DNA from 2 places in the Microbacterium sp. EF45047 genome. Region 2 is predicted to be linked to the other one. Evidence: predicted binding sites of a transcription regulator. Region 2 holds the regulator's gene; the other holds the start of a gene.
The links. Region 2 encodes HrcA, which represses chaperone genes, less so after heat shock. Its sites were predicted from a motif close to TTNGCACTCGNNNNNNNCGAGTGCNAA; they were not measured.

Region 1: the regulator HrcA is predicted to act here: its motif matches at 1,062-1,088, upstream of groES (co-chaperone GroES).

Annotation. Positions count from the first base shown of each region.
Region 1 covers NZ_CP069429.1:491,892-503,410, forward strand. The annotation lists gene JRG78_RS02405 (THUMP-like domain-containing protein) at 1-699, opposite strand, end outside; gene groES (co-chaperone GroES) at 1,174-1,470, shown strand; gene rarD (EamA family transporter RarD) at 1,584-2,510, shown strand; gene JRG78_RS02420 (ABC transporter substrate-binding protein) at 2,777-4,045, shown strand; gene JRG78_RS02425 (ABC transporter ATP-binding protein) at 4,134-5,021, opposite strand; gene JRG78_RS02430 (ABC transporter ATP-binding protein) at 5,018-5,995, opposite strand; gene JRG78_RS02435 (branched-chain amino acid ABC transporter permease) at 5,985-6,962, opposite strand; gene JRG78_RS02440 (branched-chain amino acid ABC transporter permease) at 6,969-8,318, opposite strand; gene guaB (IMP dehydrogenase) at 8,562-10,064, shown strand; gene JRG78_RS02450 (DUF2277 domain-containing protein) at 10,261-10,536, shown strand; partial or broken gene JRG78_RS02455 (ATP-binding cassette domain-containing protein) at 10,759-11,469, shown strand; partial or broken gene JRG78_RS02460 (FAD-dependent oxidoreductase) at 11,516-11,519, opposite strand, start outside.
Region 2 covers NZ_CP069429.1:1,500,635-1,512,153, reverse strand. The annotation lists gene JRG78_RS07285 (ABC transporter permease) at 174-1,157, shown strand; gene JRG78_RS07280 (ABC transporter permease) at 1,159-2,094, shown strand; gene JRG78_RS07275 (ABC transporter ATP-binding protein) at 2,091-4,022, shown strand; gene JRG78_RS07270 (ABC transporter family substrate-binding protein) at 4,247-5,965, shown strand; gene JRG78_RS07265 (DUF1990 family protein) at 6,113-6,766, shown strand; gene hemW (radical SAM family heme chaperone HemW) at 6,766-8,043, shown strand; gene hrcA (heat-inducible transcriptional repressor HrcA) at 8,084-9,121, shown strand; gene dnaJ (molecular chaperone DnaJ) at 9,155-10,261, shown strand; gene JRG78_RS07245 (16S rRNA (uracil(1498)-N(3))-methyltransferase) at 10,275-11,003, shown strand; gene JRG78_RS07240 (HIT domain-containing protein) at 11,020-11,367, shown strand; gene JRG78_RS07235 (PhoH family protein) at 11,462-11,519, shown strand, end outside.

The DNA.
Region 1 (11,519 bases), 1.0 Mb from region 2:
CAGCTCGACGACGCTGCCGTCGGCGCTGACCCACTGGGCTTCGACGTCCGAGGGGACGAGGTCGCGGTCGAGGCCGGGGCCGAGCTTGATGCCGGTCGGCATCCGTGTGGCGAGGTCGAGACACCAGTCCAGGGCGGGGGAGTAGTCTGATGCCGCGACCCGCCGGGTCTCGCTGTGGCCGGCGGTGCGTCGGGCCGGGTCGAGCCACACGGCGGATGCCGAGTCGCCGGCGGGCGCCGCGTCCGCCGCCGCGTGCCGCACCGTGACCGCGTCACCGAACGGGGCGAGGTTGTAGGCGGCGATCGCGGCGGTGACCTCGTCGGCATCGACGGCATCGACCCGCAGGCCGGCGGCCGCGAACGCGAGGCTGTCCCCGCCGATGCCGCAGCCCAGGTCGGCGACGCGGGCGATGCCGGCCTGCCGCATCCGGACCGCGTGCAGGGCCGCCACGCCGAGACGGGTGGCCTGTTCCAGACCAGCGCGGGTGAACAGCATGCGCTCGGCGAACTCGCCGAACTTGTCGCGAGCCTTGACGCGCAGGTGCGCCTGGCCGACGACGGCGGAGACGAGGTCGGGGGAGTGGCCGGCCGCACGCAGCCGCGACACCGCCCTGGCGACGTCGGACGCGGAGCCGACGGGGCCGAGCTCGTCGAGGAGGGCGAGGCCCTCACGGGTGAGCAGGGCGCTGAGCTCGGACATCTGCACCCGGCAAGCCTATGCGGCCCGCGCGATGCGTTTCGTCTCGCTCCGCCTGCGGCGGTGCGGTTCCTGAGCCTGTCGAAGGGCGCTCAACGGCAGGGAGGGGCGTCGCCGTCCGCGTCGCCGTCGCGGTCGCCGGGAGGAAAGCGCATCTCTGGGGCGCTGGGGGATGCGGGAATCTCCCGTCCGCCGTCATCGTCGGCGTCGCTGGGAGAGAAGCGCATCGCGCGGGGCGGTTCGGGGTGCGGAAAGCTCCCATCGACGCGGGGGCAGCTGGCGGGCTGGGGCGTTTCGTCTCGCTCCGCCTGGGCGGTGCGGTTCCTGAGCCTGTCGAAGGGCGCTCGACAACCGGAGGGGAGGCGCTGGCACTCGCATTGCGTGAGTGCCAGCCGACCGCCTAGACTGGCGTTAGCACCCTCGGTGCGAGAGTGCTAACGAGTCTTCTGATCTCCGTACAGAAAGAAGAGGTACACCGTGTCGGTTTCCATCAAGCCGCTCGAGGACCGCATCGTCATCAAGCAGGTCGAGGCCGAGCAGACCACCGCCAGCGGTCTGGTCATCCCCGACACCGCCAAGGAGAAGCCCCAGGAGGGCGAGGTCGTGGCCGTGGGCCCCGGCCGCATCGACGACAACGGCAACCGTGTTCCGCTCGACGTCGCCGTCGGCGACCGCGTGCTCTACAGCAAGTACGGCGGCACCGAGGTGAAGTTCGGCACCGAGGAGTACCTCGTGCTGTCGGCCCGCGACGTCCTGGCGGTCGTCGTCCGCTGATCCTTCCGACATGTCGGCCCGCAGGGCCCGGATGCCACGGCATCCGGGCCCTGCGTCGTCCGCGGCGGGCCCCGCCGCCCGAGCAGAAACATCCCGAGGAGTAGGGTTGATCGGTGAGCACAGTGCCTGATCGGACGAAGACCAGCGGCATCGTCTTCACCGTCACGGCCTACCTGATCTGGGGCGTGCTGCCGCTCTACTTCCTCATTCTGACGCCGACCGGCCCGTGGGAGGTCGTGGCGTGGCGGGTGCTGCTGTCGTTCGCATTCTGCCTGCTGCTGCTCGCCGTCACGCGCGGCTGGGCGGCGTTCGGGGCGATCGTGCGTCAGCCCCGGCTGCTCGGCTGGACCGCCCTCGCGGGCCTGCTCATCTACGTCAACTGGCAGGTGTTCCTGATCGGCACCCTGACCGGGCACATCGTGGAGACCAGCCTCGGCTACTTCATCAACCCCATCTTCACCGTGCTGCTCGGGGTCTTCGTGCTGCGCGAACGGATCACGCGCCTGCAGTGGACCGCGATCGCCATCGCCGTGGTGGCCGTCGTCGTGATCATCGTCGCGTACGGCGCGTTCCCGTGGATCGCGCTGTCGCTCACGGCGTCCTTCGGCGTGTACGGCCTGGTCAAGAAGAAGATCGGCCCGGCGGTCGACGCCGTCAGCGGGCTCACGCTCGAGTCGTTCTGGCTGATCCCGATCGCCGTCGTGACCCTCATCGTCGTGGCACAGACCACCGATGTCACTTTCGGCGCGGTCGGGCCCGCGCACACCGCGCTGGTCGCGTTCGCCGGCGTGGCCACGGCCGTGCCGCTGCTGCTGTTCGCCGCGGGCACTCGCCGGGTCGATCTGAGCCTGGTCGGCATGATCCAGTTCATCACGCCGATCATGCAGTTCCTCGTCGGCTGGGCGCTGCTGGGTGAGCCGATGCCGCCGGAGCGCTGGGCGGGCTTCCTGCTCGTCTGGATCGCGATCGCGGTCTTCGTCGCCGACCTCATCGCGCAGGCGCGACGCGGCCGCCGCGAGGCGCCCGCCGAACTCGTCTGAGCGCCCCGGCCGGACGCATCGACAGGCATCCGCTCGCCCCTGCCCGAGGCATCCGCTCGCCCCTGTCCGAGGCTTCCGCTCGCCCCTGTCCGAGGCTTCCGCTCGCCCCTGTCCGCGGCATCCGCTCACCCGCGCTGCAGCCGCGGAACCGGCCTGCCGGATCGTTAGGCGACCGAGACAGAAATGCCCTCGCTCCGGCGTGTCTTCCGCCTAGGGTAAGAGGCATCGGTGGGGCATGACCCCGTTCGTATATGCAAGGGAGCAACATGAACGCACTGAAAAGCTCGCGCACCGCGAGGATCTTCGCCGGGGCAGCGATGATCAGCGCCTCCGCACTGGTGATCGCCGGCTGCAGCAACACGCCGGCCGAGGAGCCGAACGAGGGCGGCGGCGAGAAGCCGGCCGCGGACCTCACCCTGAAGCTGGGCTCACTGCTTCCGCAGACCGGATCCCTGGCATTCTTGGGCCCGCCGATGGAGTCCGGCGTCGGGCTCGCCGTGCAGGAGATCAACGAGGCCGACGCGGGCGTCACCATCGAGATGCACTCCGAGGACGAGGGCGACACCGACACCAAGGCCTACGAGACCTCGATCACCAAGCTGCAGAGCGAGGGCGTGGCCGGCATCGTCGGCGCCGCCTCGTCGGCGGTGTCGAAGCTGATCCTCGACGGCAACGTCGGCGCCGGCATCATCACGATCTCGCCGTCGAACACCTCGCCGGACTTCACCGCCTGGGACGACAACGGCCTCTACTTCCGCACCGCGCCGAGCGACCTGCTCCAGGGGGAGGTGCTGGGCAACCTGATCGCCGAGGACGGGCACAAGTCGCTCGGCATCATCTACCAGAACAACGCCTACGGCACCGGTCTGTTCGACGCCATCAAGACGACGTTCGAGGGCACCGGCGGCGAGGTCGTCGCGGACGCGTCGTTCAACATCGGCGACGCGCAGTTCGACGCCCAGGTGTCGACCATCATGGCGGCCAACCCCGACGCGATCGCGGTGGTCTCCTACGACGAGTTCAAGACGATCGCGCCGCTGCTGGTGAACGCCGGTTTCGACCCGAGCAAGTTCTACCTCGTCGACGGCAACCTGTCGAACACGTACGACACCGAGCTCCCGGCGGTCAAGCTCGAGGGCGCCAAGGGCACCAAGCCCGGCCCCGCGCTCGAGGACGACTTCACCGATCGACTCCAGGAGTACTGGACCGGTGAGGGCAACAGCGAGGTGGAGGACTTCACCTACGCGGCCGAGGCCTACGACGCGGTCGTGCTGATGGCCCTGGCGTCGCTCGCGGCGGGTTCGACCGAGGGCGTCGACATCGCCGAGAAGATGCAGGAGGTCTCCGGCGGTTCCGGCGACGGCGAGAAGTGCACCAGCTTCGCCGACTGCGCGAAGATCATCAACGAGGGCGGCACCGCCGATTACGACGGCTACTCCGGTGAGATCACGTTCGATGAGAACGGCGACCCGAAGGGCGCGGCGATCGGCGTGTTCCAGTACGGCGCCGACAACACCTACGAGCGGATCAACTGATCCCACTCACGACGAGGGCCTCCGGATGCCGCATCCGGAGGCCCTCGTCGTGTGCGCGGTTCGTGGCTCAGGCGCCGCCGTTCGTGGCTCAGGCGGCGTCGGTGCCGAGCGTCCCGAGGTACAGGCCGATCACCTTCGGGTCGTTCAGCAGATCGCGGCCGGAGCCCTCATAGGCGTCGCGGCCCTGGTCGAGGACGTAGCCCCGATCGCAGATCTGCAGGCAGCGGCGGGCGTTCTGCTCCACCATGATCGTCGTCACGCCTGCCTTGTTGATGTCGGAGACGCGGATGAACGCGTCATCCTGACGCACCGGGGACAGCCCCGCCGACGGCTCGTCGAGCAGCAGCACGGACGGGTCCATCATCAGCGCCCGGGACATCGCGACCATCTGGCGCTCGCCACCGGACAGCGAGCCGGCGCGCTGGTTCAGCCGCTTGCCGAGCTCGGCGAAGATGCCGGTGACGAACTCCAGCCGCTCGGCATAGATCTTCGGATTCTGGTACAGCCCCATCTGCAGGTTCTCGGCGATCGTCAGCGACGGGAACACGTTGTTCGTCTGAGGCACGAAGGCGACGCCGCGCTTGACCAGCTTGTCGGCCTTCAGCCCGACGATGCTCTCGCCGTTCACGGTGATGTCGCCCGCGCGCACCTGCACCAGGCCGAAGATCGCCTTCAGCAGCGTCGACTTGCCGGCGCCGTTCGGGCCGATGATGCCGATCAGCTCGCCCTTGCGGGCGACGAGGTTCGCGCCGTTGAGGATGTTCACGCCGGGGAGGTACCCGGCGTGGACGTCGGTGAGCTCGACGACGACGTCCCCGCCCTCGGCGGGGACGCTCGGCGTCGCCTGCCCTGAGCCTGTCGAAGGGACGACGTCCCCGCCCTCGGCGGGGACGCTCGGCGTCGCCTGCCCTGAGCCTGTCGAAGGGACGACGTCCCCGCCCCCGGCGGGGACGCTCGGGTTTGTGGCATCCGTCATGACTCGTCCTCCTTCGAGGCCTCGAGCTCGGCCTCCGCCTCGGTCTCGATCTTCTCGCGCAGCTTCGTCGCCGTGGCATCCGACACCACCGGGATCCGGCCGGTCACGGCACCGAGGTCGACGTCCTGGTGCGCACCCAGGTACGCGTCGACCACGGCCGGGTCCTCCATCACCGTCTCCGGCGGACCCTCGGCGACCACGCGGCCCTCGGCCATCACGACCACCCAGTCGGCGATGTGCCGCACCATGTGCATGTCGTGCTCGACGAACAGCACGGTCATGCCGTGCTCCTTCAGGTCGAGGATGTGGTCCAGCAGCGACTGGGAGAGGGCGGGGTTGACGCCGGCCATCGGCTCGTCGAGCATCACCAGCGTCGGCTCGCTCATCAGGGCGCGGGCCATCTCGAGCAGCTTGCGCTGACCGCCCGAGAGCGAGGCGGCGAAGTCCTGCTCCTTCGCGTCCAGCTTGAACCGCTTCAGCAGCTCGCGGGCACGCTGCTCGATCGCTGCCTCGCGCCTGCGCCAGAGGAAGGGCAGCAGGCTCGGCCAGAACTTCTCGCCGAGCTGATCCTTCGCGCCGAGCTTCATGTTCTCGAGAACGGTGAGCAGCGACAGCGACTTCGTCAGCTGGAAGGTGCGCACCTGCCCCATGCGGGCAACCTTGAACGAGGGGATGCCGGCGAGCTGGGTGCCGTCGTAGGTCCACGAGCCGCTGTTGGGCTTGTCGAAGCCGCACAGCAGGTTGAACAGCGTGGTCTTCCCGGCGCCGTTCGGCCCGATCAGGGCCGTGATCGCGCCGCGCGGGATCTCGAGATGGTCGACGTCGACCGCGGTCAGGCCGCCGAAGCGGCGCTGGACGCCGTCGATGACGAGGATCGGGTCGACCTTGGCGACGCCGGGCGCGCCGGGTCCCTTGGCCAGCCCCGTCGTCTTCGGCCGGCGCGCGCTCGGGGTGGGGGTGCTCTCACTTGACAAAGGTCATCTCCCTCTTGTCGCCGAGGATGCCCTGGGGGCGGAAGATCACGAGCAGCATCAGCGCGATGCCGATGAAGACGTTCACCAGCGTCGCCGCCTGGCTGTCGGACATGGGCAGGTAGCCGTTCTGCGCCATCTGCGGCAGGAGGTTCGCCAGGAACGCGAACACGAGCCAGAACAGCACGGCGCCGAGCGTCGGGCCGAGCACGGTCGCCGCACCGCCGAGCAGGAGGATCGTCCACAGGAAGAAGGTGAGCGAGGTGGTGTAGCTGCTCGGGACGACGGCGCTGGGCAGCACGAAGACGATGCCGCCCGCGGCGCCGATGACGCCGCCCACGATCAGCGCCTGCATCTTGTACGCGAAGACGTTCTTGCCCAGCGACCGCACGGCGTCCTCATCCTCACGGATGCCCTTGAGCACGCGGCCCCAGGGGCTGCGCATCAGCGCCCACACCAGCAGGATCGCCAGGACGAGGACGATCAGCCCGAACACCCGGTTCCAGAGGTCGTTCGCGGTGTACGTCCACGGGCCGAACCCGTACGTGCCCACCGGGAACGGGTTGGCGTCGCGGAAGCCGCCGTTGTACTGCGCGAGGCCGTCGGCCGAGTTCGTCCACTCGTCGAACAGCTGCGTGGTGAACAGCAGCCGCACGATCTCGCCGGCGGCGATCGTCGCGATCGCGAGATAGTCGGCGCGCAGCCGCAGGGTCGGGATGCCGAGCAGGATCGCGAACAGCGCCCCGCCGGCGAGGCCGATGAGCATGCCCACCCACCAGGGCGCCCCGAACGTGAGCACCGAGATCGCGTATCCGTAGCCGCCGAGCGCCATGAACGCCGCCATGCCGAAGTTCAGCAGCCCCGCGTAGCCGAAGTGCACGGCCAGGCCGGTGGCCGCCAGGGCGTACGCCAGGGTGACCGGGCTGAACAGGTAGACGGCCGTGTTGGAGAAGATGCTTCCGAAGTCCATGGTGAATCAGCCCAGCCTTTCCCTGCGTCCGAGCAGTCCCTGCGGTCTGACGAGAAGGATGACGATGAGGACGACGAGTGCGCTCGCGTACTTCAGATCCGACGGGATCCACAGCGTCGAGATCTCCACCGCGATGCCCACGATGAGCGAACCGACCAGGGCGCCGAACGCGGTGCCGAGACCGCCGAGCGTGATCGCGGCGAAGATCAGCAGCAGCATCTGCCCACCCATGTCCCACTTCACGCCGGGACGGAAGTACGCCCACAGGATGCCCGAGATCGCCGCGAGCACGCCGGAGAGGATCCACACGTAGCGGATCACCCGGTCCACGTCGATGCCGGAGGCGGCCGCGAGCTGCGGGTTGTCGGAGATGGCCCGGGTCGCCTTGCCGATGCGGGTGCGGGTGAGGAAGTACGCCACGCCCAGGATGACGACGACGCTGACGCCGATGCCGATCAGGTCGATGTACGACAGCGCCACCGGACCGAACCGGATCGGCGTGGGGCTTGCGCCGGGCAGCTGACGAGTCGCGCCGCCGATGAAGTACTGGAACACGTAGCGCAGCGCCAGGGACAGGCCGATGCTGACGATCATGAGCTGCACGACGCCGAGTCCGCGATGGCGGAGCGGGCGCCACAGCCCGGCATCCATCGCCCACCCGAACAGGCCGCCGCCGATCACCGCGGCGGCGATGCCGAGCCACAGCGGCTGGTGCCAGAACGAGCTCATCACCATCACGACGAGCCCGCCCCAGGTGACCATCTCGGCGTGCGCGAAGTTGGACAGCCGGGTGGTGCCGTAGATCAGGGCGGCGCCCATCGACGCCAGCGCCAGCAGCAGGCCGAAGTTCACGCCGCCGACCAGGCGCGAGAGCAGCTGGTCGATGAACGAGGTGGTGATGCGCTCGCCCTCGCCGAGGAAGAGGTTCACGATCTTCGTGCCGGTCAGGCCGAACTCCACCTCGAACGAGGCGGTCGTGCCGGCGATCGGCTGCGTGCCCTCGGGCAGCTGCGTGGCGTCGACGATCACACCCTCGGGAAGGGTGTCCTCGTCGACGGTGAGCGTGTAGGTGTCCTTCTCGGGCACGTACAGACGCCACTTGCCCTCGGCATCCGTCTCGGTCTCGGCCTCGAATCCGCCGCCCTCGATCTGCATGGTGACGCCCTCGACCGGCTCACCCTCGAAGGTGATGTTGCCGCCGAAGTAGTAGTCCGTGACCTCCTGCCCGTCGTCGGTGGTCTCGGCGAACGCGGCCCCGGCCGGCTGCAGGAGCAGCAGGAACAGGGTCGCGAGCACGGCGAGCAGGGCGATCAGCCCGCTTCGGGGACGCCGAAGCGTCGTCGATCTGGGTCCCACGCATCCTCCACTTCGAGTGCAATGCCGAGCCGGCCCGGGTGGCGCCGTTCGGGTGATGGACGTCGCACTGAGCGTATCCCGCGGTCCCGCGGTTCGCACCATCCGCACAGGTTCTGCGGAATAACAGGTACGTCACGACGTTTAGAATCGGTACAGACGGAAGCCCCCGCCCCGTCCTCCGGCCACCCGCCGTCCCCGCGCATCCGCCACTTGACCGCGCCTCCGGGCGCAGAGGAGCCTCCCATGGAGCAGCACGACCCGTTCGGTTTCGTCGGACTCACCTACGATGACGTGCTGCTGCTTCCGGGGCACACCGACGTCATCCCGAGCGAGGCCGACACGTCGTCGCGGGTGACCAAGCGCATCTCGGTCGCCACGCCCCTGCTCTCCAGCGCGATGGACACCGTCACCGAGGCGCGGATGGCGATCGCGATGGCGCGTGAGGGGGGCCTCGGCATCCTGCACCGCAACCTGTCGATCGCCGATCAGGCGTCGCAGGTCGACCGCGTCAAGCGCAGCGAGTCGGGCATGATCACCGACCCGATCACCACCACGCCGGACGCCACCATCGAGCAGGTCGATGCGCTCTGCTCCCGCTACCGCATCTCGGGCCTGCCGGTAGTCGACGCCGACGGACGCCTGGTGGGCATCGTCACCAACCGCGACATGCGCTTCGTCTCCGGGTTCGAGCGCCAGTCCACCCTGGTCAAGGACGTCATGACCAGCGAGAACCTGGTCACCGCCCCGGTCGGATTGGCCGCGGGCGAGGTGATCGCGCTGTTCGCGAAGCACCGCGTGGAGAAGCTGCCGCTCATCGACGACAACGGCAAGCTCGCCGGGCTGATCACGATCAAGGACTTCGACAAGAGCGAGAAGTACCCGCTCGCCACCAAGGACGAGCAGGGCCGCCTGCGTGTGGGCGCCGCGATCGGGTTCTTCGGCGACGCGTGGGAGCGCGCCGAGGCGCTGCGGGATGCCGGTGTGGACGTGCTCGTCGTGGACACGGCGAACGGCCAGTCGCAGGGCGTCATCGACCTGGTGAAGCGGCTGAAGGCGGACTCCTCCTTCGACGGCATCGACGTCATCGGCGGCAACGTCGCGACCCGTGAGGGCGCCCAGGCGCTGGTGGACGCGGGCGTGGACGCCGTGAAGGTCGGCGTCGGCCCCGGCTCGATCTGCACCACGCGCGTGGTCGCGGGCGTGGGCGTGCCGCAGATCACCGCCGTGTACGAGGCGTCTCTGGCGGCCGGGCCGGCCGGCGTCCCCGTGATCGCCGACGGCGGGCTGCAGTACTCGGGCGACATCGCCAAGGCGCTGGTCGCCGGTGCGGATGCCGTGATGCTGGGCTCGCTGCTCGCCGGCACGGACGAGTCGCCGGGCGAGATCGTCTTCCAGTCGGGCAAGCAGTTCAAGCAGTACCGCGGCATGGGCTCGCTGGGCGCCATGCAGACCCGGGGCAAGCAGACGTCCTATTCGAAGGACCGCTACTTCCAGGCCGACGTCCCCAGCGACGACAAGCTGATCCCGGAGGGCATCGAGGGACAGGTGCCGTACCGCGGCCCGCTGTCCGCGGTCGCCTACCAGCTGGTGGGCGGTCTGCGGCAGTCGATGTTCTACGTCGGCGCGCGTACCATCGAGGAGCTCAAGCAGCGCGGCAAGTTCGTCCGGATCACGCCGGCCGGGCTGAAGGAGTCGCACCCGCACGACGTGCAGATCGTCGTCGAGGCCCCCAACTACAAGCGCTGACCCCGGCCCGGGTCCCTCCCGGCTGCCTTTTCGGGGTTCCTTTCCGGGTCCATTCCGGGTTCCTTTTCCGGGTTTGGGGCGGATTCCTGCGTTCGGGGCGGGTATCCTCCGCCCCGAACGCGAGAATGCGCCCCAAACGGGTGGGGAGGGTGAGGGGAGGGTTCCGGATGCCGGTGACGCGGCGTACCGTGCCAGTATGTGCCGCAGCATCCACACCCTCCACAATTTCGAGCCGGCCGCGACCTCCGAGGAGGTGCACGCCGCCGCGCTACAGTACGTGCGCAAGATCGCCGGGACGACGAAGCCGTCCAAGGCCAACCAGGAGGCCTTCGACCGCGCCGTCGCCGAGATCGCGCACGCCACGCAGCACCTGCTGAACGACCTCGTCGCCACCCGCCCGCCGAAGAATCGCGAGGAGGAGGCCGCGAAGGCCCGCGCCCGCGCGGTCGCCTCGGGCCGCTACGCCGCCTGATCCGAGGCGGTCCGTCGCCTCGCCGACATCCGGCGGCGCCGTCTTCGGTGCGCGTCGACGCGCGGACGGATGCCAGGTGCGGACGCATGCCGGGCGCGGGCGGACGCCGGGTGGGGACGGATACCGGCACGACGGATGCCGGGGGTGCCGACGAGAACCCGGCGCTGAGGATGCTGATAGCCTGGTCGGCTCGCCGCGCAGCGGGCGGAAGGATGCGCCACCGTGGGCCATATCGACATCAATGCCGTCACGCTCAGCCTGCCGGACGGCCGCCCGCTGCTGGACGAGGTGACGTTCCGCGTCGGCGCCGGGTCGACGAGCGCGCTGATCGGGCCGAACGGGGCCGGCAAGTCGACCCTGCTGCGGATCATCCGCGGCGAGCTGACGCCCGACGACGGCGCGGTCACGATCGACGGCGCGCTCTGGGTGATGGACCAGTTCGTCGGCCACGGCCGGCCCGGCGCGACCGTCCACGACCTGCTGGTCGGCGTCGCCCCTCGCCGCATCCGTGCCGCCGCCGAGGCGCTCGAGGCGGCGGAGAACGCCCTCATCGAGGAAGACACCGAGCGCACCCAGATGGCGTACGCCACGGCGATCGCCGAGTACGCCGACGCCGGCGGCTACGAGCACGAGACGGTGTGGGACCAGTGCACGATCGCCGCCCTCGGCATCCCGTACGAGCGCGCCCGTTTCCGCGACCTCGACACCCTGTCCGGCGGGGAGCAGAAGCGCCTGGCGCTGGAGGCTCTGCTGCGCGGCCCGGACGATGTGCTGCTTCTCGACGAGCCCGACAACTACCTCGACGTGCCCGCGAAGCGCTGGCTGGAGGAGCGGCTGCGCGAGACGCCGAAGACCGTGCTGCTGGTCTCACACGACCGCGAGCTGCTCGCCCGCGCCGCCGACCGCATCGTCACGCTCGAGCCGGGCGGCGCGCACCGGCCCCATCCATCGCACCCGCCGCCTGTGCACCCGCCCCACCCAGC
Region 2 (11,519 bases):
TCGCGAGGTTGCCTGGGGCTCTGACACTCAGTCCCAGCCTGAGCACAACTCCGTAACAGCCCGTACGGGGTGCCGTGTCGCAGGATCGGTTCGGATGATGTTGAATGTCTTCCCGACCCAGCGTTGCGTCGGCAGATCCCGCGCACGGCTGTAAAAGAGAAAGAATCAACACCTTGATCAAGTATCTCGTGCGCCGCCTCATCGGGTGGGTGCTGATGATCGTCGCCGCGACGAACATCACGTACTTCCTCGCCTGGCTGTATCTCGATCCCGAGAACAACTACGTCGGCCGCAGGCCCCCGCTCTCACCCGAGCAGATCGACGACCTGCTGCGTCCTCGCAACCTCAGCGAGTCCGTCCCGCTCATGGAGCGGTGGTGGACCTGGCTGACCAACATCGTCCTGCACTGGAACTGGGGCCTCGGCCCCACCGGCGAGTCCGTGAACGAGCAGGTGGCCTATCGGATCTGGGTCAGCGCGGAACTGGTCCTCGGCGCCACCATCCTCACGACCGTCATCGGCATCGCGCTCGGCGTGTACACCGCATCCCGCCAGTACAAGCTCCCCGACCGCATCGGGCAGGCGACCTCCATCATCACGATGAACATCCCGGTCGTCGTCGCCGGCCTCGGACTGGTGATCCTCGCCATCGGGTTCAACAACTGGGTCGGCACCCGCGTCTTCTACGTCACCGGCTCGGCGAGCCAGGGGGTGACCGGATTCTTCCCGGTGCTCATCGACACGCTCCAGCACCTGTTCCTGCCGACGCTGGCCCTCGTGCTCACCGGCTACGCCGGCTACCACTTCCTGCAGCGCTCCCTCCTCCTCGACAACATCAAGGCCGACTACGTGCGCACCGCGCGTGCGAAGGGCCTGACCAAGGCGCAGGCGGTGCGCAAGCACGCGCTGCGCACCTCCCTCATCCCGGTCACGACCCAGGTCGCCTTCACCATCCCCGGCGTGTTCACCGGCGCCGTGCTGACCGAGACGATCTTCAACTGGAACGGCATGGGACGGTACTTCTTGCAGACCCTCGCGACCAACGACATCCACGGCACCGTGGCGATCGCCGCGTTCGGCGCGCTGATGACCGCGATCGGCGCGATCCTGGCCGACATCGCCGTCGTCGCCCTCGACCCGAGAGTGCGGGTGAGCTGACATGTCCACGGAAATGATCGACCCCGTCGTCCAGCCGCCGGTCGGCCCGGACACCACCGCCCAGCGCCTGCCCCGCAAGCGCACCTCCAAGTGGCGGCTGTACACCCGCCGCTTCCTGCGCAACCGTCCGGCCGTGGCCGGCGTGATCGTGTTCCTGCTGCTCGTGCTGTTCGCGATCATCGGCCCGCTGGTGGCGCCGTACAGCCACACCGAGCTGGACTTCCTGTCCCTGCGCGACGCGCCCAACGGCGACCACTGGTTCGGCACGAACGGCTCCGGCAACGACAACTTCGCCCAGGTGGCGGTCGGCCTGCAGCGGTCGCTCATGATCGCCGTGGTCGTCGCGGTCGGCACGACCGTCGTCTCCGCGATCGTCGGCGCCACGGCCGCCTACTTCGGGGGCCCGTATGAGCGGATCATGCTGTTCCTGATCCACTTCATGATGGTGATCCCGAACTTCCTGATCCTGTCGATGATCTCCAACGACGCCGGCGGGAACTGGCTGGTGATCTCACTGGTGCTGGTGTTCGTGGTCGGCTGGTTCATGCCGGCGCGCATCATCTGGACGCTGTCGCTCTCCCTGCGCGAGCGCGAGTACATCCACGCCGCCCGCTACGCCGGCATCTCCGGGTTCCGGGTCGTGCTCCGGCACATGCTGCCGAACATCGGCTCGCTGCTGGTGATCAACTTCACGCTCGGCATCGTCAACGCCGTGATGGCGGAGACGGCGCTGTCCTTCCTCGGCTTCGGCGTGAAGCTGCCGGACGTGTCGCTCGGCGCCCTGATCGGGTACGGCGCCGGCACCATCACCAGCGCCCCCTGGCTGTTCTACTTCCCGGCCGCCGCGCTGACCCTGCTGACCGTCTCGATGTCGCTCATCGCCGACGGCCTGCGCGACGCCCTCGATCCCACCTCGGCGGCAGGAGGCCGCGCATGAGCACTGTTCTCTCCGTCCGTGACCTGAAGGTCAGCTTCCCCTCCGAGGCGGGGCGCGTCGACGCCGTCCGCGGCGTCTCCTTCGACCTGGAGGCCGGCAAGACGCTCAGCATCGTCGGCGAGTCCGGCTCCGGGAAGTCGGTCACCTCGCTCGCGATCATGGGCCTGCTCGACGACAACGCCCGCGTGTCCGGCTCGATCGTCTTCGACGGCCAGGAGCTGCTCGGCAAGACCGACAAGCAGATGTCCATGATCCGCGGCAACGGCATGGCCATGGTCTTCCAGGACCCGCTCACCTCGCTCACCCCGGTGTACACGATCGGCGACCAGCTCATCGAGGCGCTCACCGTGCACCGGCGGCTGTCGGCGAAGGACGCCTGGAACCGGGCGGTCGAGCTGCTCACGCTCGTCGGCATCCCCGACCCGGAGCGGCGCATGAAGTCGTTCCCGCACGAGTTCTCCGGCGGCATGCGGCAGCGCGTCGTGATCGCCATCGCGATGGCGAACGACCCGAAGCTGATCATCGCCGACGAGCCCACCACCGCGCTCGACGTCACCATCCAGGCGCAGATCCTCGACCTGATGGAGAAGGCGCAGCAGGAGACCGGCGCGGCGATGATCATGATCACGCACGACATGGGCGTGGTCGCCAAGACCGCCGACGACGTGATGGTGATGTACGCCGGCAAGCCCGTCGAGCACGCCCCCGTGCGCGAGCTCTTCTACCGCACCCGGATGCCGTACTCGATCGGCCTGCTGGGCGCGATCCCGCGCGTGGACAAGTCCGAGAAGGTGCCGCTGATCCCGATCAAGGGCAACCCGCCGCTGCTCATCGACCTGCCGGACGCATGCCCGTTCGCCGCGCGCTGCCCGATCGCGATCGAGGCCTGCGTGCAGCGCGAGCCCGACCTCCTCCCGGTCGCCACCGGCGGCCACGAGGAGCACACCGCGGCCTGCATCCGCGCCCACGAGATCGACGACGAGGGCCGCATCGGCGGACTCCCGGTCTACCCCGTGCCGGCCATCCCGGAGAGCGACCTGGCGCGCGTGCCGCGTGAGGAGCGCCCGATCACCCTCGAGGCGACCAACCTCACCAAGACGTTCCCGCTGATGAAGGGCGCGTTCTTCAAGCGCAAGGTCGGCGAGGTGCAGGCGGTCAAGGGCATCAGCTTCGACGTCCGCGAGGGCGAGACGCTCGCGATCGTCGGCGAGTCCGGCAGCGGCAAGACCACGACGCTGCTGCAGATCATGGACCTCGTGCCGCAGGAGAACGGCGACATCCGCATCGCCGGCACCAGCGTCGCCGACATCCGCGGCCGCGCCGAGGAGCGACGCGTCCGCCGCGACCTGCAGATCGTGTTCCAGGACCCGATGGGCGCCCTGGACCCGCGCATGACCGTCTGGGACATCATCGCCGAGCCGATGTTCGCCATCGGCATGGACAAGGACGAGGTGGCCCACCGCGTCGACGAGCTGATGGGCCTGGTCGGTCTCGACCCGGCGCACAGCGACCGCTTCCCGCAGGCGTTCTCCGGCGGCCAGCGTCAGCGCATCGGCATCGCCCGCGCCATCTCGACGAACCCGAAGATCGTCGTCCTCGACGAGCCGGTCTCCGCCCTGGACGTGTCGATCCAGGCCGGCGTGATCAACCTGCTCGACGAGCTGAAGGCGCGCCTGGGGCTGTCCTACCTGTTCGTCGCGCACGACCTCGCCGTGGTGCGGCACATCGCCGACCGCGTGGCCGTGATGTACAAGGGCGAGTTCGTGGAGCACGGCGACGTCGACGACGTGTTCGACAGCCCGCAGCATCCGTACACGAAGGCGCTGCTGTCGGCGATCCCGATCCCCGACCCCGACATCGAGCGCACGCGCCAGCGCATCGTGCTGCCGGTCGAGGGCTTCGGCGCGACCGAGCCCGTCGCCAGCTGACGCGCGGAGAACTCGGATGCCCGGCCGCACCTTCCGCGGCCGGGCGGGAGCCTGCCCTCTGCCGGGCGGGAGCCTGCCTCTGCGGCCCGGCGGAGGGTGCCTGCGGTCCGCCGGCGCTTAGTGCACAGTCCGATAACATTCGGTCCCCCCGCGCCTGAACCGCAGTCTCAGAGACATATCCTGCCCCTATCCCCAAGTAAGGCCGAAAGGCACAAAGGAGAACCATGAACCGGCACAAGAAGCTGATGGGAGCCGCTGCGATCGGCGGCGCTCTCGTCCTCGCCATGAGCGGTTGTTCGACGGCGAACAACGGCGGCGGCGGCGGCAACGAGGGCGAAGGGCCCACGACCGTCACCGGGGCGGACTACAACCCGCAGCCGCGCGAGAACCTGCAGAAGGGCGGTGAGCTGCGCATCCCGGTGTCGAACATCGCGGAGCAGCTGAACCACTTCCACAGCGACGGCGACGCCCGCGTCACCCAGATCGCGACGTGGTACACCCCGCAGATCCTTCTGATGGAGCCGGACGGCACCGTCTACAAGAACGACGCCTACCTCGACGAGTACGAGATCGGCGAGGAGGGCGGCAACACCGTCATCCGCTTCAAGGTGAACGAGAAGGCGGTCTGGAACGACGGCACCCCGATCGACTGGAAGTCGTTCGAGACGACCTGGGTCGCCCAGCGCGACAACTCGGAGTACCAGCCGAACGCGACCGACGGCTGGAAGGAGATCAAGTCCGTCGAGAAGGGCGAGACCGACCGCGACGTCATCGTCACCTTCGACGGCAAGTTCGCCTGGCCGGAGATGGTCTACACCGGCGGCCTGCTGCACCCCGCGGTGAACTCGGCGGAGCTGTTCAACACCGCCTTCCTCGGCGACTGGCACCCGGAGTGGGGCGCCGGCCCGTACACCATCGAGAACTTCGACAAGGCCGGCGGCGTGGTCACCCTCGTCCCGAACGAGAAGTGGTGGGGCAACGAGCCGCTGCTCGACAAGGTCACCTTCATCCAGATGGAGCCGAACGCGGCCGTCAACGCCCTGCGCAACGACGAGGTCGACATGGCCGAGACCGGCACCGCCGACCACCTCGCCCAGGTCGCCGACCTCGAGGGCGTGAAGACCTACCGGGGCCAGGCCACGGCGAACGCGCTGCTCGAGCTCGACTCCGAGAAGCCCGCCCTCGCCGAGCTCGAGGTCCGCGAGGCGATCTTCTCCGCGATCAGCATCGAGCAGCTCAAGGAGATCACCTGGGACGGCCTGAACTACACCGAGGAGCCGGCCGGCTCGCTCACGCTGTTCTCGTTCCAGCCCGGCTACAGCAACTCGCTGGAGAAGGCCGGCCGCAAGGACGGCGACGTGGAGCACGCCAAGGAGCTGCTCGACGAGGCCGGCTGGGTGCCCGGTGAGGACGGCATCCGCGAGAAGGACGGCGTCCGCCTGTCGATCGTGTTCCCGATCCACAGCGACACCGAGACCGCCCGTGCGCGCGGCCTCGCCGTCCAGTCCCAGCTGAAGGAGATCGGCGTCGAGGTCGATGTCCAGATCCGCCCCTCGGCGGACTTCGCGGACGACTACACGTCCAAGAACTGGGACATCTTCCTGCTGAACTTCACGTCCTCCGACCCGTTCGGCGCCGCGTGGTTCTGCCAGCTCTACTGCTCCGACAGCAGCCTGAACCTGTCCGGCACCGGCACCCCGGAGATCGACAAGAAGATCCACGAGGAGATCGAGACGATCACCGACCCGGAGGAGCAGACCAAGGCCGCGATGGAGCTCGAGGCCGAGATCTACGCTCAGACCTGGGGCGTCATGCCGCTGTTCAACGGCCCGGAGATCTGGACCGTCAAGGAGGGCCTGGCCAACCTCACGCCGGAGCCGTACGTCGGTCTCGACCTGTTCGGCGTCCAGCCCGTCGAGAACGTGGGCTACGAGAAGGAGTAAGCACGGCGCTCGCGTCGCAGCCTCCTGAAGCGGGGCCGGTGGTTCGCCACCGGCCCCGTCGCCGTCCCCGGGCGGCATCCGGAGGAAGGGACGCCACCCGGCATCCGCTGGGGACGCCGTCCAGGTACGCCGTCTAGGCTTGTCCCCATGCGTCGCGGAACATTCCGAGAAGGCACGGTGGACTACGCCGCGGTCGGTGCCACCCATGCGCCGGACCTCATGCAGTATCCGCCGGAGCGCAGCATCCCCGCCGAGGAGTCGTGGCGCATCGGCAGCGGCGAGGAGCGCTTCCGGGTCGCCGGCGAGGCGCTGCTGTCGTGGACCGCGCAGCGCGCGGCGGGCCTCGAGCTCGCCGACCTGCGGCCCGCCGCCAGTCCCGGCTACACGGGCGTCAGCTTCGACGCCGAGGGCGCCCCGATCGCCCCGAGCCGCCCGCAGACCGAGCAGCGCTTCGACGCCGAGGGCACGCCGTTCGTCGCCCCCGGCACGACCCTGAAGGTGCGCGGCCGGGTCGCCGGGATGCGCGCCGACGCCGAGCTGCGGGTGATCTCGGTCACCGAGGAGCGCCGCCGCATCGGCTTCGTGCTCGGCACCGTCGGCGGCTCCGTGGTCAGCGGCGAGGAGTCGTTCGACGTCGACTGGCGCGAGGACAGCGACGAGGTGTGGTTCACCGTGCGCGCCTTCGACGCTCCCGTCGCGCTGCTCTACCGCCTGGTGCCGGCGCTGGTGAAGCGCCGCCGCCGTGAGCTGTTCGCCCGCTACCTGCGGGCGATCTCCCCGCTGTACGCCACCCCGGTCTGATGGCAGGACCGCTGCCTCTGGGCGACCCGGCTCCGCCGGACGGGCGCCTGCCGGCATCCGTCCGCGTCGATCCGGCGACTCCGTTCTCGGCGTACCTGCACGTGCCGTTCTGTCGCGTCCGCTGCGGGTACTGCGACTTCAACACGTACACCGCCACCGAGCTGCGCGGCGCCCGCCAGGAGGACTACGCCACCACGGTCGCCGCGGAGATCGCGCTCGCGCGCGACGTGCTCGCGGATGCCGGGGGCGTGCGCCCGATGGACACCGTGTTCTTCGGCGGCGGCACGCCCACGCTGCTGCCGGCCGGGGACCTGGCGCGGATGCTGCAGACCGCCGTGGACGCGTTCGGGCTGCGCGACGGCGCGGAGGTCACCGTCGAGGCCAACCCCGACACGGTCACGCCCGGCGTCGCGCGCGAACTCGCGGCGGCCGGCGTCACCCGGATGTCGGTGGGGATGCAGTCCGCCGTCCCGCACGTGCTGGCGGTGCTGGACCGCACCCACCGGCCGGAGAACGTCGCCGCGGCCGTGCACGCCGCCCGTGAGGCGGGGCTCGCGGTGAGCGTGGACCTCATCTACGGCACCCCCGGCGAGTCCCTGTCCGACTGGGAGCGCTCCCTGGACGCCGCGCTCGCCCTGGAGCCCGACCACATCTCCGCGTACGCGCTCATCATCGAGGAGGGCACGGGCCTGGCCCGCCGCATCCGCCGCGGCGAGGTGCCGGCGCCGGACGACGACCTGCAGGCGGACATGTACGAGCTGGCGGACGCCCGGCTCGCCGGCGCCGGGTACGCCTGGTACGAGGTGAGCAACTGGGCGCGCCCTTCGGCAGGCTCAGGGGCCGAGACGGGCGCGGAGGTCGGCGCGGGCGCCGGCACCGTGCACGACAACCGCTCCCGGCACAACCTCGCCTACTGGCGCGGCCACGACTGGTGGGGCTTCGGGCCCGGGGCGCACAGCCACGTGGCCGGGCTGCGCTGGTGGAACGTGAAGCACCCCGCCGCCTACGCGCAGCGGCTCGCGGCGGGGGAGTCGCCCGCGGCCGGCCGCGAGCAGCCCGACCCGGAGGCGCGGATGCTGGAGAGCGTGCTGCTGCGCAGCCGCATCGCCGAGGGCATCCCCATCGCGGAGCTGCCGGACGGGAATCGCGACCGCGTCGCCGGCCTCATCGCGGACGGCCTGATCGACCCCGCGGCGGCCGTGCGCGACCGCGCGGTGCGCCTGACCCTGCGCGGGCGCCTCCTCGCGGACGCCGTCGTGCGCGCCCTCACGCGGTAGAATTGGCACTCAGAGTGGCCGAGTGCCAGCGGGAGGGATGATGGTCACAGAGCGCGGGCTGCAGGTCCTCCGGGCGATCGTGCAGGACTACGTGGAGACCCACGAGCCGGTCGGCAGCAAGTCCATCGTCGAGCGGCACGCCTTCGGGGTGTCCGCCGCGACGATCCGCAACGACATGGCGCAGCTGGAGGACGAGGAGCTCATCACGGCGCCGCACACGTCCTCGGGGCGCGTGCCGACCGACAAGGGCTACCGCGTCTTCGTGAACCACCTCGCCCAGCTGCGCCCGCTGTCCAGCGCGCAGCGGAAGGCGATCGAGTCCTTCCTCTCCGACCCCAGCGACCTCGACGACCTGATGGCGCGGACCGTGCGGGTGCTCACCCGTCTGACCGGCCAGGTCGCGCTCGCGCAGTACCCGTCCTTCGCCCGGGCGCACATCACGCACGTCGAGCTGGTCTCGCTCGCCCCGAACCGCCTGCTGGTGATCCTGGTGACGGATGCCGGCGGCGTGTCGCAGCGCATCGCGCACCTGCCCATCGACGTGGACGCCGAGGACGTGGCCGTGCTGCGCGCGCGCCTGGCCTCGCTGATCACCGGGCGCGCCGTGGGCGACGCCTCCGAGCGGGTGCAGACCATCGTGGACCCGGAGCCGTCGGCGACCCGCACGCACCCCGCCCTGCTCACGCTGGGCGGGGTGATCGCCGAGGAGCTCGAGGAGTTCCGGCAGGACCGGCTGGTGATGGCCGGTGCGGCCACGCTCGCGCGCCGGGAGCAGGACTTCCGCGGCAGCATCCACCCGCTCCTGGAGGCGATCGAGGAGCAGGTGACGCTGCTGAAGCTGATGAGCGAGATGGTCACCGACGAGCACGGGCTCGCGGCGAGCATCGGCACCGAGAACGCGCCGTTCGGCCTCGGTGAGGCGTCGATCGTGGCGAGCAACTACGCCGCCCCGGGCGGCACCGCGCGGGTGGGCGTGATGGGCCCGACGCGGATGGACTACCCGACCAACCTCGCCGCCGCCCGGGCGGTGGCGCGCTACCTCTCGAAGCTGCTCGAGGAAGACGAAGCCGCCCGCTGAGGCGGTGCGGAGAACAGATCCAGAAAGGTGACCGTGGCGGACCACTATGAGGTCCTCGGGGTGTCTCGCGATGCCACCCAGGATGAGATCAAGAAGGCCTACCGGCGCCTGGCGCGCCAGCTGCACCCGGACGTGAACCCGGGGGAGGAGGCCGCCGAGCGCTTCAAGCTCGTCACGCACGCGTACGACGTGCTCAGCGACGAGGAGTCCCGCCGCCGCTACGACATGGGCGGCGACGCGAACGGCTCCTTCGGCGGGTTCGGCGGTTTCGGCGATATCTTCGAGACGTTCTTCGGCGCGGCCGGCGGCGCCCGCGGCGGCCGTCCCCGCTCCCGCCGCGAGCGCGGGCAGGACGCCCTGGTGCGGGTCACCCTCGACCTCGGCGATGTCGTCTTCGGCACCCACCGCGACATCGAGGTGGACACCGCCGTGCTGTGCGAGACCTGCAAGGGCAGCTGCTGCCAGCCGGGCACCTCTCCGGTGACCTGCGACGTGTGCGGCGGCACCGGGCACGTGCAGCGCCAGGTGCGCAGCCTGCTCGGCAACGTCATCACCTCGCAGCCGTGCGGCAGCTGCGAGGGCTTCGGCACCCGCATCCCGTACCCGTGCGGCGCGTGCGGCGGGCAGGGACGGGTCCGCTCCCGGCGCACCGTCTCGCTCGACATCCCGGCCGGCGTCGAGACCGGGCTGCGCCTGCAGCTGCCGGGCTCCGGCGAGGTCGGCCGCGCCGGCGGCCCGAACGGCGACCTGTACGTCGAGGTCACCGTCGCCCCGCATCCGGTGTTCAGCCGCGACGGCGACGACCTGCTCGCGACGCTCGAGGTGGCGATGACGGATGCCATCCTCGGCACGACCACGACGATCGAGGCGCTCGACGGCCCGGTCGACCTGGAGATCCGGCCCGGCATCCAGTCCGGCGACGTGCTCACGATCGCCGGGCGCGGGATCACCCCGCTGCGCGGCACGCAGCGCGGCGACCTGCGGGTGGGCGTGCAGGTGGTCACGCCCACCAAGCTCGACTCCGCGCAGCGCAAGCTCATCGAGGACTTCGCCCGCAAGGCCAAGCCGCCGCAGCCGAAGCTGGCGCAGTTCCAGCAGGGGCTGTTCTCAAAGCTGCGCGACCGCCTGCGCGGGCACTGAGCGGGGCGCGGAGATGGCGCTGCACTTCCTGGCCCCCGCCAGCACGGATGCCGAGGTCGGCGAGACCGTCGTGCTCACCGGTGCGGAGGCCAAGCACGCCGCCGTGGTCCGGCGCGTCCGCGTCGGCGAGACGGTCACCATCGGCGACGGCTCCGGCGTCTGGCTCACCGGCACGGTGGAGGACGTCTCCGCCAGCCAGGTGACGGTGCGGGTCACCGAGCGGCGCACGCACGAACCGCCCTCCTCCCGCATCCTGCTGGCGCAGGCGCTGGCGAAGGGAGACCGCGACGAGCTCGCGGTGCAGGCCGCGTGCGAGCTCGGGGTGGACGGCATCATCCCGTGGCAGGCCGCGCGGAGCGTGTCCCGCTGGGAGGGGGCGAAGGCGGCGAAGGGACGCGAGCGCTGGGCCGCGATCGTGCGCGAGGCGGCGAAGCAGGCGCACCGGGCGTGGGTGCCGGACGTGACCGAGGTGCACAGCACCGCGCAGCTGGCGGCACGGGCGCAGGCCGAACGGATGCTCGTGCTCGACCCGACCGCGGAGCACCGCCTCACCGGCATCCGCCCGGACGGCAGGGATGTGCTGCTCGTGGTGGGACCCGAGGGCGGCATCGCCCCGGAGGAGCTCGCCCGGCTCGAGGAGGCCGGCGCGGAGCGGGTGCGCCTGGGCGACACCGTGCTGCGCACCTCGACGGCAGGGCCCGCCGCGATCGCCGTGCTGTCCGGCATCCTCGGCCGGTGGTGACCGTAGACTGGCGTCTATGACGGAACCCTCGATCTTCACCCGCATCCGGAACGGGGAGATCCCCGGTGAGATCCTCACCGAGACCGACCGCGTGTTCGCGCTCCGCGACATCGCCCCGCAGGCGCCGGTGCACCTGCTGGTGATCCCGAAGACCGAGGAGTACCGCGACGTGACCGAGCTCGCCGCCGGCGATCCCGGCCTGCTGGCCGAGATGGTCGAGGTCGCGAAGCGGCTCGCCGACGAGCACGCCGACGGCGATTTCCGTCTCGTCTTCAACACCGGGGCCGGGGCCGGTCAGACCGTCTTCCACGTGCACGCGCACGTGCTCGCCGGCGGCCTCGACGAGAAGAGCGTCGGTGCCTGACGAGCAGCGCCCCGACGGGGCGGATCCCGAGCGGACCGACGCGGAGCGGAACGGACAGCAGCGGACCGAGCGCATCTACGCCGACGGCGTCGCGATGGTGCAGCTGCTCGGCCCGCAGGACCGCCTGCTGCGGGTGCTGGAGCGTCAGCATC